DNA from 2 places in the Micromonospora echinaurantiaca genome. Region 1 is predicted to be linked to the other one. Evidence: predicted binding sites of a transcription regulator. Region 1 holds the regulator's gene; the other holds the start of a gene.
What was found. The regulator HrcA, encoded in region 1, represses chaperone genes, less so after heat shock. The targets are predictions, from matches to a motif close to GGTTNGCACNCTCNNNNNGAGNGTGCNAACC.

Region 1 (7,823 bases):
CTCCTGCTCGGCGTCGAGCTTGGTGGGGGTGCGCACGTCGAGGTGGACGTAGAGGTCGCCGCGGCCGGTACCGCGCAGGTGCGGCACGCCCCGGGCGCGCAGCCGCAGCGTGCTGCCCGGCTGGGTGCCCGGCTTGACGTCGACGGTCTCCTCGCTGTCCAGCGTCTTGATGGTCAGCCGGGTGCCGAGCGCGGCGGCGGTCATCGGCACGGTGACCCGGCAGTGCAGGTCGTCGCCCTTGCGGGAGTAGACGTCGTGCGGCCGCTCGTGGATCTCCACGTAGAGGTCGCCGGCGGTGCCGCCGCCGGGGCCGACCTCGCCCTGCTGGGCCAGCCGGATCCGCATGCCGTCCTCGACGCCGGCCGGGATCTTCACGGTCAGCGACCGCCGGGTGCGGACCCGGCCGTCACCGGCGCAGGTCGGGCAGGGGTGCGGGATGGTGGTGCCGTAGCCCTGGCAGACCGTGCACGGGCGGGCCGAGACCACCTGGCCGAGGAAGGTGCGCTGCACCGACTGCACCTCGCCCCGGCCGCCGCACGCCTCGCAGGTGGCCAGGTGGGTGCCGGCGGCCGTGCCGGCGCCGGAGCAGGTGGTGCAGAGCACGGCGGTGTCGACGGTGATCGGGGCCTCCACGCCGAACGCCGTCTCGTGCAGGTCCAGCTCCAGCCGCAGGATCGCGTCCGCGCCCGGCCGGGTACGCGGCCGCGGCCCGCGGGAGCCACCCGCGCCGCCGAAGAAGGCGTCCATGATGTCCTGAAAGCCGACGAACGGGCCGGCGCCGCCGGGCCCCCCGGGGCCGCCCGCGCCCCCGCCACCCGGGGCGAGCGGGTCGCCGCCCAGGTCGACGATCTGCCGTTTCCGGTCGTCCGAGAGGACCTCGTACGCGGCGTTGATGTCCTTGAACTTCTCCTGGGCCTCCGGATCCGGATTGACATCCGGGTGGTACTGCCGCGCCAGCTTGCGGTAGGCGCGCTTGATCTCGTCGTCGGAGGCGTCCCGGCTCACGCCGAGAATGCCGTAGTAGTCCCTGGCCACTGCGTTCCGTGTCCTCATGTTCGTCTCGCGTTGCGCCGGTCGCCGGCCGGAACCGGCCGTCGGTACTGCCTGGTCAGTTCTGGGCCAGCAGGTCGCCCACGTAGCGTGCCACGGCCCTCACCGTGGCGATGGTGCCGGGGTAGTCCATCCGGGTCGGCCCCAGCACGCCGAGACCACCGACGATGGTCGAACCGGGGCCGTAGCCGGTGCTGACCACCGAGGCGGCGCGCAGGTTGTCGATCTCGTTCTCGTCGCCGATCCGGACCCGCAGCGTGCTCGGCTCGACCTCGCCGATCAGCTTGAGCAGCACGACCTCCTCCTCGAGCGCCTCGAGGATGGGCCGCAGCGAGCCCTGGAAGTCGAGCAGTCCGCCGCGGGTCAGGTTGGCCGTGCCGGCCAGCGCGATCCGCTCCTCGTGCCGCTCGACCAGCGTCTCCAGCAGCACGGTGGAGAGGGTGGCCATCGCCGGCCGCAGGTCGGGCGTGGCCTCGTCGACCAGCGCCTGCACCAGCGGCGGGGTCTCCGACAGCCGGGTGCCGACCAGCTTCTCGTTGACCAGCCGGCGCAGGTCGAGGACGTCGTCGGCCGGAATCGGGCCGGGCATCTCGACCAGCCGCTGCTCGACCCGGCCGGTGTCGGCGATCATCACGAGCATCAGCCGGGTGGTGGAGATCGGCACCAGCTCCAGGTGGCGCACCGAGGAGCGGGCCAGGCTCGGGTACTGCACGACGGCGACCTGCCGGGTCAGCTGCGCCAGCAGCCGCACCGTGCGGTGCACCACGTCGTCGAGGTCGACCGCGCCGACCAGGAACCGCTCGATCGCCCGGCGCTCGGCCGGGCTGAGCGGCTTGACCCGGGACAGCCGGTCCACGAAGAGCCGGTAGCCGCGGTCGGTAGGCACCCGGCCGGCACTGGTGTGCGGCTGCCGGATGTAGCCCTCCTCCTCCAGCACGGCCATGTCGTTGCGCACCGTGGCCGGGGAGACCCCGAGCTGGTGCCGCTCGACCAGCGCCTTGCTGCCGACCGGCTCCTGCGTGGCGACGTAGTCCTCGACGATCGCGCGCAGCACCGCGAGCTTGCGGTCGTCGAGACCCATCTCCCCACCTCCTGTCGCAACGTCGGCCGGCGGCGCACTGCCGGCCGCGCGGCGCGTCCTGGCACTCGACTGTAGCGAGTGCCAGTCTACGTCGGCGGGCCCGCCGACGCGATGATCAAGACGGACCACCGGTGCGCCCGCGCCGGCCGATCATCCGGACAAGCCGGTCGATGTCGCTCTGGTGCGTCCTTGCCGGCTGCCCCTACCGTGACGTGCATGACTGAACCGCCTCGCCCCCCGGGAGCCGACGGCCCCGGCGCACCGCCGCCGGACCCGACCGCTCCGTCGGCCGTTCCCGGCCCGCCGGCCGGTGACGAACCCACCGCACCACTGTCCGGGGCGTCGGCCCCGGGCGGCTATCCCCCGCCCGGTGGCTATCCGCCGCCCACCGGTGACCAACCGCCGTCGGGTGGCTACCCTCCGCCAGCCGGCGCTCCCCCGTCCGGTGGCTACCCGCCGCCCGGTGGCTACCCCCCGGGGCCCGGCTACCCGGCCGGTGGCGGCTACGGCCCACCCGCCGGCTACGCCAACAACGAGGACAAGACCTGGGCCCTGATCGCCCACTTCGGCGGCGCGGCGGGCGTGATCATTGGCGGTGGCCTGCTCGGCTGGCTGGCGCCGCTCATCGCGATGATGGTGCGCGGGCAGCAGTCGCCGACCGTCCGGGCGCACGCCGTCGCGGCCCTGAACTTCCAGCTCACCTGGACGATCGTCAGCGTGCTGAGCTGGGTGGTCACGCTGGTCACCTGCGGGATCCTGTTCTTCGTCCCGATGCTCGTCTGGCTGGTGCCGCTGATCTTCGGGATCATCGGCGGGTTCAAGGCCAACGAGGGCGTGCTCTACCGCTACCCGATGACCTACAGCTTCACCAGGTGACCCGGGCCGGCCGCTCCCCCGGCCGGCTCCGGGCAGCCCCGGTCAGGGCAGCAGGTCGCGCACCACGGCGTCGGCGAGCAGCCGCCCGCGCAGGGTGAGCACGGCCCGGCCGGCCGCGTACTCGGGCGCGGCGAGCAGCCCGTCGGCCAGCGCCCGCTCGGCGCCGGCCCGGCCGGCCGCGTCCAGGCTGGCCAGCGGCAGCCCGTCGGCGAGCCGCAGCCGGAGCATGACGTCCTCGGTGTGCGCCTCGTCGGGGGTGAGCACCTCCCGGGCCAGGCCGGGCGACCGCCCGGCGGCGAGCCGCTGGGCGTACGCCGTGGGGTGCTTGACGTTCCACCAGCGCACCCCGCCGACGTGGCTGTGCGCCCCCGGGCCGAGGCCCCACCAGTCCGCGCCGGTCCAGTAGAGCAGGTTGTGCCGGCACCGGCCGGCCGGCGTGCGGGCCCAGTTGGAGACCTCGTACCAGGCGAAGCCGGCGGCGGAGAGCGCGGCCTCCGCAGCCAGGTAGCGGTCCGCTGCGACGTCGTCGCTGGGGTACGGCAGCTCGCCTCGGCGCATCCGGGCGGCCAGCCGGGTGCCGTCCTCCACGATCAGGGCGTACGCGCTGACGTGGTCGACCCCGGCCGCCACCACCTGCGCCAGCGAGGCGGCAAAGTCCTCCGCGCTCTCCCCCGGCGTGCCGTAGATGAGGTCCAGGTTGACGTGGTCGAACCCGGCGTCGCGCGCCTCGGCCGCGGCGGCGGTGGCCCGGCCGGCGCTGTGCGTCCGGTCCAGGATCGCCAGCACGCCCGGCGACGCGGACTGCATGCCCAACGAGATCCGGGTGTAGCCGGCCGCGCGCAGCGTCTTGAGCGACTCCGGGGTGACCGACTCGGGGTTGGCCTCGGTGGTCACCTCGGCGTCGGCGGCCAGCCCCCAGGTGCGGTCGATGCCGTCCAGGATCCGGGCCAGGTCGTCGGCGGGAAGCAGGGTCGGGGTGCCGCCGCCGACGAAGACGGTGTCCACCCGCGGCGGCGGGGCGTCGCCGAGCACCCGGGCGGCGAGCGCCAGCTCGGCCAGCACGGTGTCGGCGTAGCTCTCCCGGCTCGCCCCGCCGCCCAGCTCCGCCGCCGTGTACGTGTTGAAGTCGCAGTAGCCGCAGCGGCTGGCGCAGAACGGCACGTGCACGTACACGCCGAAGCCACGCGCGCCGACCGCGCGGGTGGCGGTGGCGGGCAGCGAACCGTCGACCGGGACGGGTTCGCCTTCTGGAAGGACGCCGGGCATGGCCACTAGTGTGCCCGCATGACCTCTCCCGACGCGCTGGTGCGGGTCGCCACGACCCGTGGGGTGACCACCCTCACCCTGGACAGCCCGCACAACCGCAACGCGCTCTCCACCCCGCTGATGACCGAGCTGCTCGCCGGCCTGGCCGCCGCGGTCGCCGACGACACGGTCCGGGTGATCGTGCTCGACCACACCGGCCCGGTCTTCTGCTCCGGCGCCGACCTGAAGGAGACCGCCGCCGCGTACGCCAGCGGAACGGTGCCGGCGGGCATGCTCGGCGACGTGCTGGCCGCCGTCTGGGAGTGCCCGAAGCCGGTGCTGGCCCGGGTCGCCGGGCCGGCCCGGGCGGGCGGCCTCGGCCTGATCGCTGCGGCCGACCTGGCCGTCTGCGCCGAGGAGGCCACCTTCGCCTTCACCGAGGTGCGGATCGGGGTGATCCCCGCGGTGATCTCGGCGACCGTGCTGCCCCGGCTGCACCCGCGGGCGGCGGCGGAGCTGTACCTGACCGGGGACACCTTCGACGGCCGCCGGGCCGCCGAGATCGGCCTGGTCACCGCCGCGGTGCCGGCCGACGGGCTGGACGCGGCGGTCGCCCGGTACTGCGACTCGCTGGTCCGTGGCGCGCCGGCCGCGCTCGCCGGGGCGAAGCGGCTGCTAGGCCGGCCGCCCGCCACCGACCTGCGCGCCGAGATCGCCGACCTGGCCGAGCTCTCCACCGGGTTCTTCCTCTCCGACGACGGTCGGGAGGGCGTCCTGGCGTTCCGGGAGAAGCGTCCGCCGCGCTGGGTGGCCGAGCTGGACGAGGCGGCGGAGGTTTCCGGATGACGCCTCCCGGGGCGGGCCGGATGTCCAGGTGAGGAACCTGCCGGAACGGGAACCTTCCGGTCACTCATCGGCCGGGGCACGCAACCCCGGGGCCGGGCCCGATCCGGTCGGACGACCCGGACGGGCCGTCCGGGGACGTACGCTTGTCGGGCTGTCGAACAGGGGGTGTGGGTGCGAACTCGGGCAGTCGTGGCGGGTGGAGTCGTCCTCGTGCTCGTCGCCGTGATCGGGGTCCTGTACGTCGTCCGCCAGTTCGGCGAGGGGCTGCGGCTGCCGCTGGCCAGCCGCACCTGCAAGGTGCAGGCCGACGGCGAGGTGGCGCTGGACGGCGACCAGATGGCCAACGCGGCGACGATCGCGGCGATCGGGATCCAGCGGAAGATGCCGGAGCGGGCGGTGGTGGTGGCGCTGGCCACCGCGTACCAGGAGTCCGGCCTGCGCAACCTCGACGGCGGCGACCGCGACTCGATCGGGCTGTTCCAGCAGCGGCCGAGCCAGGGCTGGGGCACTCCCGCGCAGATCCGCGATCCTCGGTACGCGGCGAACCGGTTCTACGCGGCTCTGAAGAAGGTGCGCGGTTGGGAGCGGATGCGGGTCACCGACGCGGCGCAGAAGGTGCAGCGGTCGGCCTTCCCGGAGGCGTACCAGAAGTGGGCGGACGAGTCCCAGGTGCTCACCCGGGCGCTGCTCGGGCACGCCACCGGCGCGGTCGCCTGCACGGTGGGCCGGGATCCGGTGCTGCGCGGCACCGCCGCGACGGCAGCGTTGACCCGCGGGCTGGCCCTCGACTGGGGCCTGGCCGCGTCGGTCGCCGCTACCGACCTGACCGGCCTCAGCGTGCCCGCCGCGGACCAGCGCGGCGGCTGGCGGTACGCGCACTGGCTGGTCTCCCACGCCAGCGACCACGGATTGAAGCGGGTGCGCTTCGGCGACCTGGAGTGGACCGCCCGGGGCGGCACCTGGAACCGGGTGACCGACGGCTCCCCGGAGGAGTCCCGGGTGGTGGCGGAGGTCTTCGCCGAGGGGTGACGGACCCCGATCTCCTTACCCGCAGTCACCGCACAAACCGGCATTCCCGGCGATAGCCCCGACGTGGCCGTTCGAGGTATACCCACCGCATTCGTACCACTGCCCATGGTCCGACCGCCGCCTCGGCGGCGGGTCGGGCATTCCCGCCCGCCCTTGCAGCGCGTTACGATCGGCGGCCTGTGCCAGCAATGGTTTCGCCTCATGGGGAGGGGTACGACGTGGCGTTCGACTACGGCGACCGGACCGGTTACGAGCCGATCAGCGACACTGACCGTAAGGAGTTCCACGAGCAGGGCTTCATGCTGCTGCGGAACGTCCTGACGGAGGACCACCGGGCGGCGCTGGAGGCGGCGGTCGACCGCGTCTACGCCGAGGAGAAGGCCAAGGGCAACACCACCAAGGACGGCACCCTGCACCTGCTGGGCTTCCTGAACCGGGACGAGCTCTTCGGCGACCTGCTCACCCACCCGATCGCCTTCCCGTACATGTGGGGGCTGGCCGGGTGGAACATCTACAGCCACCACAACCACCTGGACGTGACCCCGCCGGCGCTGGAGCCGGAGAAGCCGTACTGGGGCTGGCACCAGGACGGGTACCGGCAGAACTCCGACCCGGAGACGATGGACCCGAACCTCCCCCGGCCGATGTTCTCGCTGAAGGTCGCCTACGTGCTCTCCGACCTGTCGGAGACCGGGCGCGGCGCCACCAAGGTCATCCCGGGCAGCCACCTGTGGAACTCGCTGCCCCGCCCGGCGGACACCACTGTGCACAACCCGGACCCGGAGGGCACGGTGGAGATCACCGCCAACCCGGGTGACGCGTTCATCTTCGACCGCCGCCAGTGGCACTCCCGGTCGACCAACCTGTCGACCATCACCCGCAAGATGCTCTTCGTCGGCTACACCTACCGGTGGATCCGCCCGCTGGACGAGCTGCACATCGACAAGGACGGCGAGTGGTGGGCCAACCGCACCCCGGTGCAGCGCCAGCTCTGCGGTGAGGGCACGCACACCGCGAACTACTGGGGCATCAACTGGGACGGCTACATCGACGACGAGATCCCGCTGCGCAAGGAGCTCAAGGAGCGCGGTCTGCTCGACCGCAGCATCCCCTGGCTGCGCTGACCCGACGCCGGACGGGCCCCCTCCCCTCGCGGGACGGGGCCCGTTCCGCTCTTCCGGACTTCCTTCACACCGACGTAAGGCCGGTCAGCGGGGCGCGCGGCCGGCCAGCCGGCGGCGGGCCTTCTCCCGGATCGGCTCGGGCAAATCCGGGGCGTCCAGCAGTCGGGGCAGCAGCTCCGGCTCCAGGTTGAGCGCCCGGAACACCTCGCCGATGGTCACCCCGTGCGCCGGACGCTCAATCACCTCGACCGGGTCGCCCGCGCCGACCTCGCCCTCCCGCAGCACCCGCAGGTACGCCCCGGGCAGCGCGCGTACGGTGAACCGCTTGATCAGATCGGGTACGCCCCAGAAGCCGGCGAAGGTGGTGCACGGGGTGCGCGGCTTGGTCACCTGGAGCAGCACCGACCCGATCGCCCACTGCTCGCCGATCACCGCCCCGGTCACGTCGACCGCGGCGGTGGTCAGGTTCTCGCCGAAGCCGCCCGGGCGGATCGCCCGGCCCAGTTCGGCGGCCCACCAGGCGGCGTCCTCCTCGGCGTAGGCGTAGACGGCCTGGTCCGGCCCGCCGTGGT
Region 2 (7,823 bases), 600 kb from region 1:
CCCAGCTCCGGGGCGACCAGCTCGGCGCCGGTCAGGATCGCCATGTCCTGCAGCATCGCCTTGCGGCGGTCGCCGAAGCCGGGAGCCTTGACCGCGCAGACCTTGACGGTCTTGCGGATCGCGTTGACCACCAGGGTGGACAGCGCCTGGCCCTCGACGTCCTCGGCGATGATCAGCAGCGGCTTGCTGTTCTGGAGAACCTTCTCCAGCAGCGGCAGCAGCTCCTCGATCGCCGAGATCTTCTGCGTGGTGATCAGGATGTACGGGTCCTCCAGGACCGCCTCCTGCGCCTCCACGTCGGTGACGAAGTTCGGCGAGATGAAGCCCTTGTCGAACTGGAGACCCTCGGTCACGTCCAGCTCGGTGTGCAGGGTGGAGCCTTCCTCGACGGTGATGACGCCGTCGCGGCCGACCTTCTCCATCGCCTCGGCGATCAGGTCGCCGATGGCGGCGTCCTGCGCGGAGACCGTCGCGACGTGCGCGACCGCCTTCTTGTCGGACACCTCGACCGCCCGGGCCAGCAGCGCCTCGGAGACCTTGTTGGCCGCCGCGTCGATGCCCCGCTTCAGGCCGGTCGGGTTGGCGCCGGCCGCGACGTTGCGCAGGCCCTCGCGGACCATCGCCTGGGCCAGCACGGTCGCGGTGGTGGTCCCGTCGCCGGCGACGTCGTTGGTCTTGGTCGCCACCTCCTTGACCAGCTGCGCGCCGAGGTTCTCGTACGGGTTGGTGAGCTCGATCTCCTTGGCGATGGTCACACCATCGTTGGTGATCGTGGGCGCACCGAACTTCTTGTCCAGGACGACGTTGCGCCCGCGCGGGCCGAGGGTGACCTTGACCGCGTCCGCGAGGGCGTTGACACCGTGCTCGAGCAGGTGCCGGGCGTCGTCCGAAAAGCTCAGGATCTTCGCCATGGATGTCCCTTCGAAGCGACGTTGCCCCGGCCCGGCGAGCCGGACCGGGGCAACGACACTGATCGGTTGCTTACTTCTCGATGACCGCGAGGACGTCGCGGGCGGAGAGCACCAGGTACTCCTCGCCGGCGTACTTGACCTCGGTGCCGCCGTACTTCGAGTAGAGGACGGTGTCGCCGACCTTGACGTCGATCGGCACGCGGTTGCCCTTGTCGTCGATCCGGCCCGGGCCGACAGCGAGGACGGTGCCCTCCTGCGGCTTCTCCTTGGCGGTGTCGGGGATCACGATGCCCGACGCCGTGGTGGTCTCAGCCTCGTTCGCCTGGACCACGATCCGGTCCTCGAGCGGCTTGATCGCAACCTTGGTCGCGGTAGTCACGGGCATACCCTCCTGGGGTACTGGTTTCGTTACCGGTCGGCGGGCCGACCAGCGTCAATCTGCCACATGCCACCGGGCGGGGCCGTCGTCGCGGGTGCCGGTCCGCCTGGCGTTCAGCGCCCGGACCGCGCGGCCCGGAAGCTGGCACCCTCAGGGTGAGAGTGCTAATCGCAGGTTATTCCTCGGCTAGCACTCCGTCAAGGAGAGTGCCAACGCTCCAGACCTCGTGTCGCCACTGTCCCGCCAACCTTCTGCCACTGTTCCGCCACGGGATACCGCGACACGCCGGCAACGCCTCGCCGCAGCGTGATCGACCCCCTACTCTCCGGTGCCGGCACGATGCCGAGGGGAGGTAGCGACCGATGTCCCGGGTACCGACACTGACATTCCTGCGAGATCAGCTTCGCCGGGCCCGCCAGGCGCGCGGGCTCAGCCAGGAGGAGCTGGGCAAGCTGATCAACTACTCGTCGTCACAGGTGAGCGCCGTCGAGATCGGCGAGCGGCCGGTCCAGCGGGACTATCTGGCCCGGGTCGACGCGGTGCTCGACACCGGCGGCCTCTTCGTCGCCATGCTGGAGCTGATCCGGCTCCACGCCGCGCCGGACTGGTTCCGCCCGTGGGAGGAGGTCGAGCGGGAGGCGATAGCGCTGCGCTGGTGTGAAGCGAGCGCCGTCCCCGGCCTGCTGCAGACCGAGGGCTACGCGCGGGCGATGCTCGGTGTGGGTGGTGAGCTGATCGCCGAAGAGGTCGAGGCGCGGGTGGTGGCCCGGCTCGCCCGACAGGCCGTGCTGGCCGGCGACCTACGGCCGCAGTTCGTCGCCGTGCTGGACGAGCAGGCGCTGCGCCGGCAGGTCGGCGACCGGGCCACCATGCGCGATCAGTTGGCACATCTGCTGGCCGTTGGCGCTGAACCGAACGTGCAGATCCGCGTCGTGCCGGCGGACTCTCCCTGGCACACCGGGCTCGGCGGCTCGTTCATCCTGGCCAGGCTCGCCAACGGCGCCGAGCTGATTCACCTGGACAACCAGCTCCGGGGCCTGACCGTGGACAGCCCTAACGACGTTGCCGCCCTCGAACGACGCTGGGAGACTGTGACGGGTGAGGCACTGCCTTGCCGGCAGTCCGCCCGGCTGATCGAGGAAGTGGCCAAGACATGGACCTGACCCGCGCCGCCTGGCGCAAGTCCTCCCGCAGCACCAACAACGGCGGCGCGTGCGTCGAGGTCGCCGACAACCTGCCCGGCGTGGTCGCCGTCCGGGACAGCAAGGACCCGACCGGCCCGGTGCTCACCTTCGCCCCGGCGAGCTGGCGGGCCTTCGTCACCGCCACCCCGACCCGTCACTGACCACCCGCTCGACGACGCGAACGCGCCTCCCACGCCGAGGGCGGCCCCGGTGATCCACACCGTGTCCGGCATATCGCGGTGTCCGTAGGCTCGGGATGCCGCCATGTCCCGCACATGGAGTGGATCAACCCAGCGGGAGCCCGTGACCGCGCCGACCTGACGGCGTGCGCAGGAGGCGGAACGGGGCCGGGACAATGGCCGGGTGGATCTGGACCAGCTCGCCGCCCTGCGTACCGCCGAGGGGTCGGCCGCGCTCGCCGCGGCGGCCGAGGTGGCCGGCGGCGACCCGCTGGCCGCGGCGTCGGCGCTCCGCTCGGCCGGCGTTCCGGCCGGGCTGGCCGCCGCCGCGCTGACCCAGGTCGAGCTGCGCCGCCGGGCGGCCGGCAAGTTCGGGCCGGCGGCCGCCGGCATGTTCCTCACCCGCCCGGGGCTGGAGCAGGCCACCCGCCAGGTGGTCGCCGACCGGCGGGCCGAGCGGTTGCGCGCCGCCGGGGTGCGCACCCTGGCCGACCTGGGCTGCGGCCTCGGCGCCGACGCGCTCGCCGCCGCCCGCGCCGGCATCCGGGTGTACGGCGTGGAGGCCGACCCGGTGACCGCCGCGATGGCCGCGGCGAACGCCGAGGCGGCCGGCGTGGCCGAGCTGTTCACCGTCGAGTGCGGTGACGCCACCGCCTTCGACGTCGACCGGGTCGACGCGGTCTTCTGCGATCCGGCGCGGCGCAAGGCCGGCACCGGGCGGCGGGTGTTCGACCCGAGCGCCTACTCGCCGCCGTGGGACTTCGTGCTCGGGCTCGCCGAGCGGGTGCCGTACACCGTGGTGAAGGTGGCGCCCGGGCTGGACCACGCGCTGATCCCGCCAGGCGCCGAGGCGGAGTGGGTCAGCGTGGACGGTGACCTGGTCGAGGCGACCCTGTGGTGCGGCCGGCTGGCCGAGGTCCCCCGCCGGGCCACCGTGCTGCGCGGCGCGACGGCACACGTGCTGACCGGCGCCGGCGACCGGCAGGCGGCGGTCGGGCCGGTGCGCCGCCACCTGTACGACCCGGACCCGGCGGTGGTCCGCGCCCACCTGGTCGCCGAGCTGGCCGACACCCTCGACGCCACGCTCGCCGACCCCGACATCGCCTACCTCTACGCCGATGCGCCGGCCGCCACCCCGTACGCCCGCTGCCTGGCGGTCACCGACGTGCTGCCGTTCTCGCTCAAGCGGCTGCGGGCCCTGCTCCGGGAGCGGCGGGTGGGCCGGGTGGAGATCCTCAAGCGCGGCTCGGCGCTGGAGCCGGAGCGGCTGCGCCGCGACCTGAAGCTGGCCGGGGACAACGCCGCCAGCCTGGTGCTCACCCGGGTGGCCGGTGCCCCCACCACGCTGATCTGCCAACCCGTGCCGGCCCCCTGACCACCCCGCCGCTCGCCGCCCGGCGGTCGGCCCGTCCCAGGGCGCGGGTATCGGATGGCCTGGCGGGCGGGGCGCCGCTAGCTTGTCGGGCATGGCGGGACAGGGAACACCGGCGACGGCGCTGCTGGCGAAGCGGAAGATCACGCACAGCACCCATCCGTACGACGTCTCCCCGGACGCGCCGAACTACGGCGGGCTGGTCGCCGAGGCGCTGGGCGTGCCGCCGGAGCGGGTGTTCAAGTCGCTGGTCACCGAGGTCGACGGGGCGCTCACGGTGGCGGTCGTGCCGGTCACCGGCGAGCTGGACCTCAAGGCGCTCGCCGCGGCGGTCGGTGGCAAGCGGGCGGCGCTGGCCGACCGTACGGTGGCCGAGCGGGTGACCGGCTACGTCCGGGGCGGGATCAGCCCGCTGGGCCAGCGCAAGCGGCTGCCCACCGTGCTCGACTCGTCGGCGCTGGACTTCCCGACGATCTACGTCTCGGCCGGCCGGCGCGGCCTCCAACTCCAACTCGCCCCGGCCGACCTGATCACCCTCACCACCGCCCACCTCGCCCCCCTCTCCACCAGCCCCTGACCCCGCACCCCCCGACGGGTTGATCAAGGGGTTTGGGGCGGAAATCGCGCAGCGTATGACGCGAACCCCTTGATCAACACGTCGGTGTGACGGCGGCAGGGGTGGGAGCGCTTTCTTGAGGGTGTCGGGGACGTTGCTGAATTGTTACCGCTGCCAACAAACTCATGACCTCGGCACCCTTGTGGTCGGGTCGGCGAGCGGAATACGTTGCCGGGCACAACAAAACAACACCTACCCCCACCTCGAAAGGACCCTGCACATGCGCAAGGGCTTCCTCACCTTCGCCGCCGTGGGCCTCCTGACCGTCGGCAGCGTGGCCGCCTGTGGCGACGAATCCGGCAGCGGTGACCAGGCCGGCAGCGCCAAGACCCCGAAGATCGGCGTCATCCTCCCGGACAGCAAGTCCTCCGCCCGCTGGGAGGGCGCCGACCGCAAGTTCCTGGAAGAGGCGTTCAAGGCCGCCGGCGTCCAGTACGACATCCAGAACGCCCAGGGCGACAAGACCGCCTTCCAGACCATCGCCGACCAGATGATCACCAACGGCGTCACCGCCCTGATGATCGTCAACCTGGACTCCGGCACCGGCAAGGCCGTCCTGGACAAGGCCAAGTCGCAGGGCGTCGCCACCATCGACTACGACCGGCTCACCCTCGGCGGCTCCGCCGAGTACTACGTCAGCTTCGACAACGAGGCGGTCGGCAAGCTCCAGGGCGAGGGTCTGGCCAAGTGCCTGACCGACAAGGGCGCCAAGAACCCGGTCGTGGCCTACCTCAACGGCTCGCCGACCGACAACAACGCCACCCTGTTCAAGAACGGGTACGACTCGATCCTCAAGCCGAAGTTCGACTCCAAGGAGTACACCAAGGGCCCGGACCAGTCCGTGCCGGACTGGGACAACGCCCAGGCCGCGACGATCTTCGAGCAGATGCTGACCCAGACCGGCGGCAAGATCGACGGTGTGCTCGCCGCCAACGACGGGCTGGGCAACGCGGCCATCTCGGTGCTGAAGAAGAACAAGCTCAACGGGAAGGTCCCGGTCACCGGCCAGGACGCCACCCCGCAGGGCCTGCAGAACATCCTCGCCGGCGACCAGTGCATGACCGTCTACAAGGCGATCAAGGAGGAGGCGAAGGCCGCCTCCGACCTGGCCATCGCGCTCGCCAAGGGTGAGAAGAAGGAGACCGGGCAGACCGTCAAGGACCCGGAGGGCGGCCGTGACGTCGCGTCCGTGCTGCTCACCCCGAAGCTGATCTACAAGGAGAACGTCAAGGACGTGATCGCCGACGGCTTCGTCACCAAGGACGAGGTCTGCACGGCCGACTACGCCAAGCTCTGCGCCGACGCCGGCATCAGCTGACCGACGCTCCACGTCGTACCCGCCGAGGCGAGCCGCCCGGCACGGGACTCCCCCGTGCCGGGCGGCACTCGCCGGACGGGCTCCGAGATCTCCCCTCCATCCGAAGGAGACACCCCGTGTCCGCAACACCACTGCTGGAGCTACGCGGGATCGACAAGAGCTTCGGTCCCGTCCAGGTCCTGCGTGACGTCGCCTTCGCCGCCCATCCCGGCGAGGTGACCGCGCTGGTCGGCGACAACGGCGCCGGCAAGTCGACCCTGGTCAAGTGCATCAGCGGCATCTACCAGACCGACGCCGGCGAGTTCCTCTTCGACGGCCGGCCGGTGACCATCAACAGTCCCCGGGACGCCGCCGCGCTCGGTATCGAGGTCGTCTACCAGGACCTCGCGCTCTGCGACAACCTCGACATCGTGCAGAACATGTTCCTCGGCCGGGAGAAGCGCAGCGGCATCGTCCTGGACGAGCCGACCATGGAGCAGCTCGCCGCGGAGACGCTGGCCGGGCTCTCCGTCCGCACCGTGAAGTCGTTGCGGCAGCACGTCTCCAGCCTCTCCGGCGGCCAGCGCCAGACGGTGGCCATCGCCAAGGCGGTGCTCTGGAACAGCAAGCTGGTCATCCTCGACGAGCCGACCGCCGCGCTCGGCGTCGCGCAGACCGCGCAGGTGCTCGAGCTGGTCCGCCGGCTGGCCGACAACGGCCTCGCGGTCGTGCTCATCTCGCACAACATGAACGACGTCTTCGCCGTCTCCGACCGGATCGCCGCGCTCTACCTCGGCCAGATGGTCGCCCAGGTGAAGACCACCGACATCACCCACGCCCAGGTGGTGGAGCTGATCACCGCCGGCCGCTCCGGCGGGCTCGGCCTCGCCGCCGAGGCGGCCAGCAACGGCCACGGCGCCGAGCCGACCCAGACCACCACAGGAGGCGTCCAGTGACCACCACGGTCGTGCAGAAGGAAGGCCCGGCGGCGGTCACACCGACGCCCACCCTCGGCAGCCACGTACGCAACTACGTCGGCCGGGTACGCGGTGGCGACATCGGCGCGCTGCCGGCCGTGCTCGGCCTGATCGTGCTCTGCACTGTCTTCTCGATCATGCGGCCGTCGTTCCTCACCGCCGGCAACTTCGCCAACCTGTTCACCCAGGGCGCGGCGGTCACCCTGATCGCCATGGGGCTGGTCTTCGTCCTGCTGCTCGGCGAGATCGACCTCTCCGCCGGCTTCGCCAGCGGCGTCTGCGCCGCCGTGCTGGCCAATGTGGTCACCGTGCTCGGCTACCCCTGGTACGTCGCGGTGGTCGCGGCCCTGGCCACCGGCGTGGTGATCGGCACGACGCTGGGCTTCCTGGTCGCCAAGATCGGGATCCCGTCCTTCGTGGTGACCCTCGCCGGGTTCCTCGCCTTCCAGGGCGTCGTGCTGATGCTCATGGAGGAGGGCACCAACATCTCGGTGCGGGACGACGTGCTGGTGGCCATCGCCAACCGCAACCTGCCCCCCGTCCTCGGCTGGCTGCTGGCCGCCGTCGCGGTCGCCGGCTTCGCCGCGGTGCAACTGCTGCGGCACCGCAACCGCGCCAACCGGGGGCTGGTCACCGACCCACTCGCCGTGGTGTTCGTCCGGATCGGCGGCCTCGCGGTGATCCTCGGCGTCGCGGTCTTCATCCTCAACCTGGAGCGCAGCCGCAACGTCCTGATCAGCTCGCTCAAGGGTGTGCCGATCGTCGTGCCGATCATCGCGCTGCTGCTGGTCCTCTGGACCTTCGTGCTCCAGCGCACCAGCTACGGCCGGCACGTCTACGCGGTCGGCGGCAACAAGGAGGCGGCGCGCCGGGCCGGCATCAACGTGGACCGGATCCGCATCTCGGTC

Region 2: groES (co-chaperone GroES) is a predicted target of HrcA. The motif match lies at 1,430-1,460, and genes of this name have one in related genera.

The regions. Positions count from the first base shown of each region.
Region 1 is NZ_LT607750.1:695,446-703,268, reverse strand. Features, by position in the region: gene dnaJ (molecular chaperone DnaJ) at 1-1,035, opposite strand, end outside; gene hrcA (heat-inducible transcriptional repressor HrcA) at 1,109-2,131, opposite strand; gene GA0070609_RS34770 (DUF4870 domain-containing protein) at 2,348-3,007, shown strand; gene hemW (radical SAM family heme chaperone HemW) at 3,050-4,273, opposite strand; gene GA0070609_RS03250 (enoyl-CoA hydratase family protein) at 4,292-5,098, shown strand; gene GA0070609_RS03245 (hypothetical protein) at 5,264-6,127, shown strand; gene GA0070609_RS03240 (phytanoyl-CoA dioxygenase family protein) at 6,346-7,251, shown strand; gene GA0070609_RS03235 (MOSC domain-containing protein) at 7,336-7,823, opposite strand, start outside.
Region 2 is NZ_LT607750.1:92,170-99,992, reverse strand. Features, by position in the region: gene groL (chaperonin GroEL) at 1-911, opposite strand, end outside; gene groES (co-chaperone GroES) at 982-1,296, opposite strand; gene GA0070609_RS00475 (helix-turn-helix domain-containing protein) at 1,653-2,453, shown strand; gene GA0070609_RS00470 (DUF397 domain-containing protein) at 2,444-2,635, shown strand; gene GA0070609_RS00465 (THUMP-like domain-containing protein) at 2,838-4,028, shown strand; gene ybaK (Cys-tRNA(Pro) deacylase) at 4,120-4,602, shown strand; gene GA0070609_RS00455 (sugar ABC transporter substrate-binding protein) at 4,862-5,959, shown strand; gene GA0070609_RS00450 (ATP-binding cassette domain-containing protein) at 6,076-6,894, shown strand; gene GA0070609_RS00445 (sugar ABC transporter permease) at 6,891-7,823, shown strand, end outside.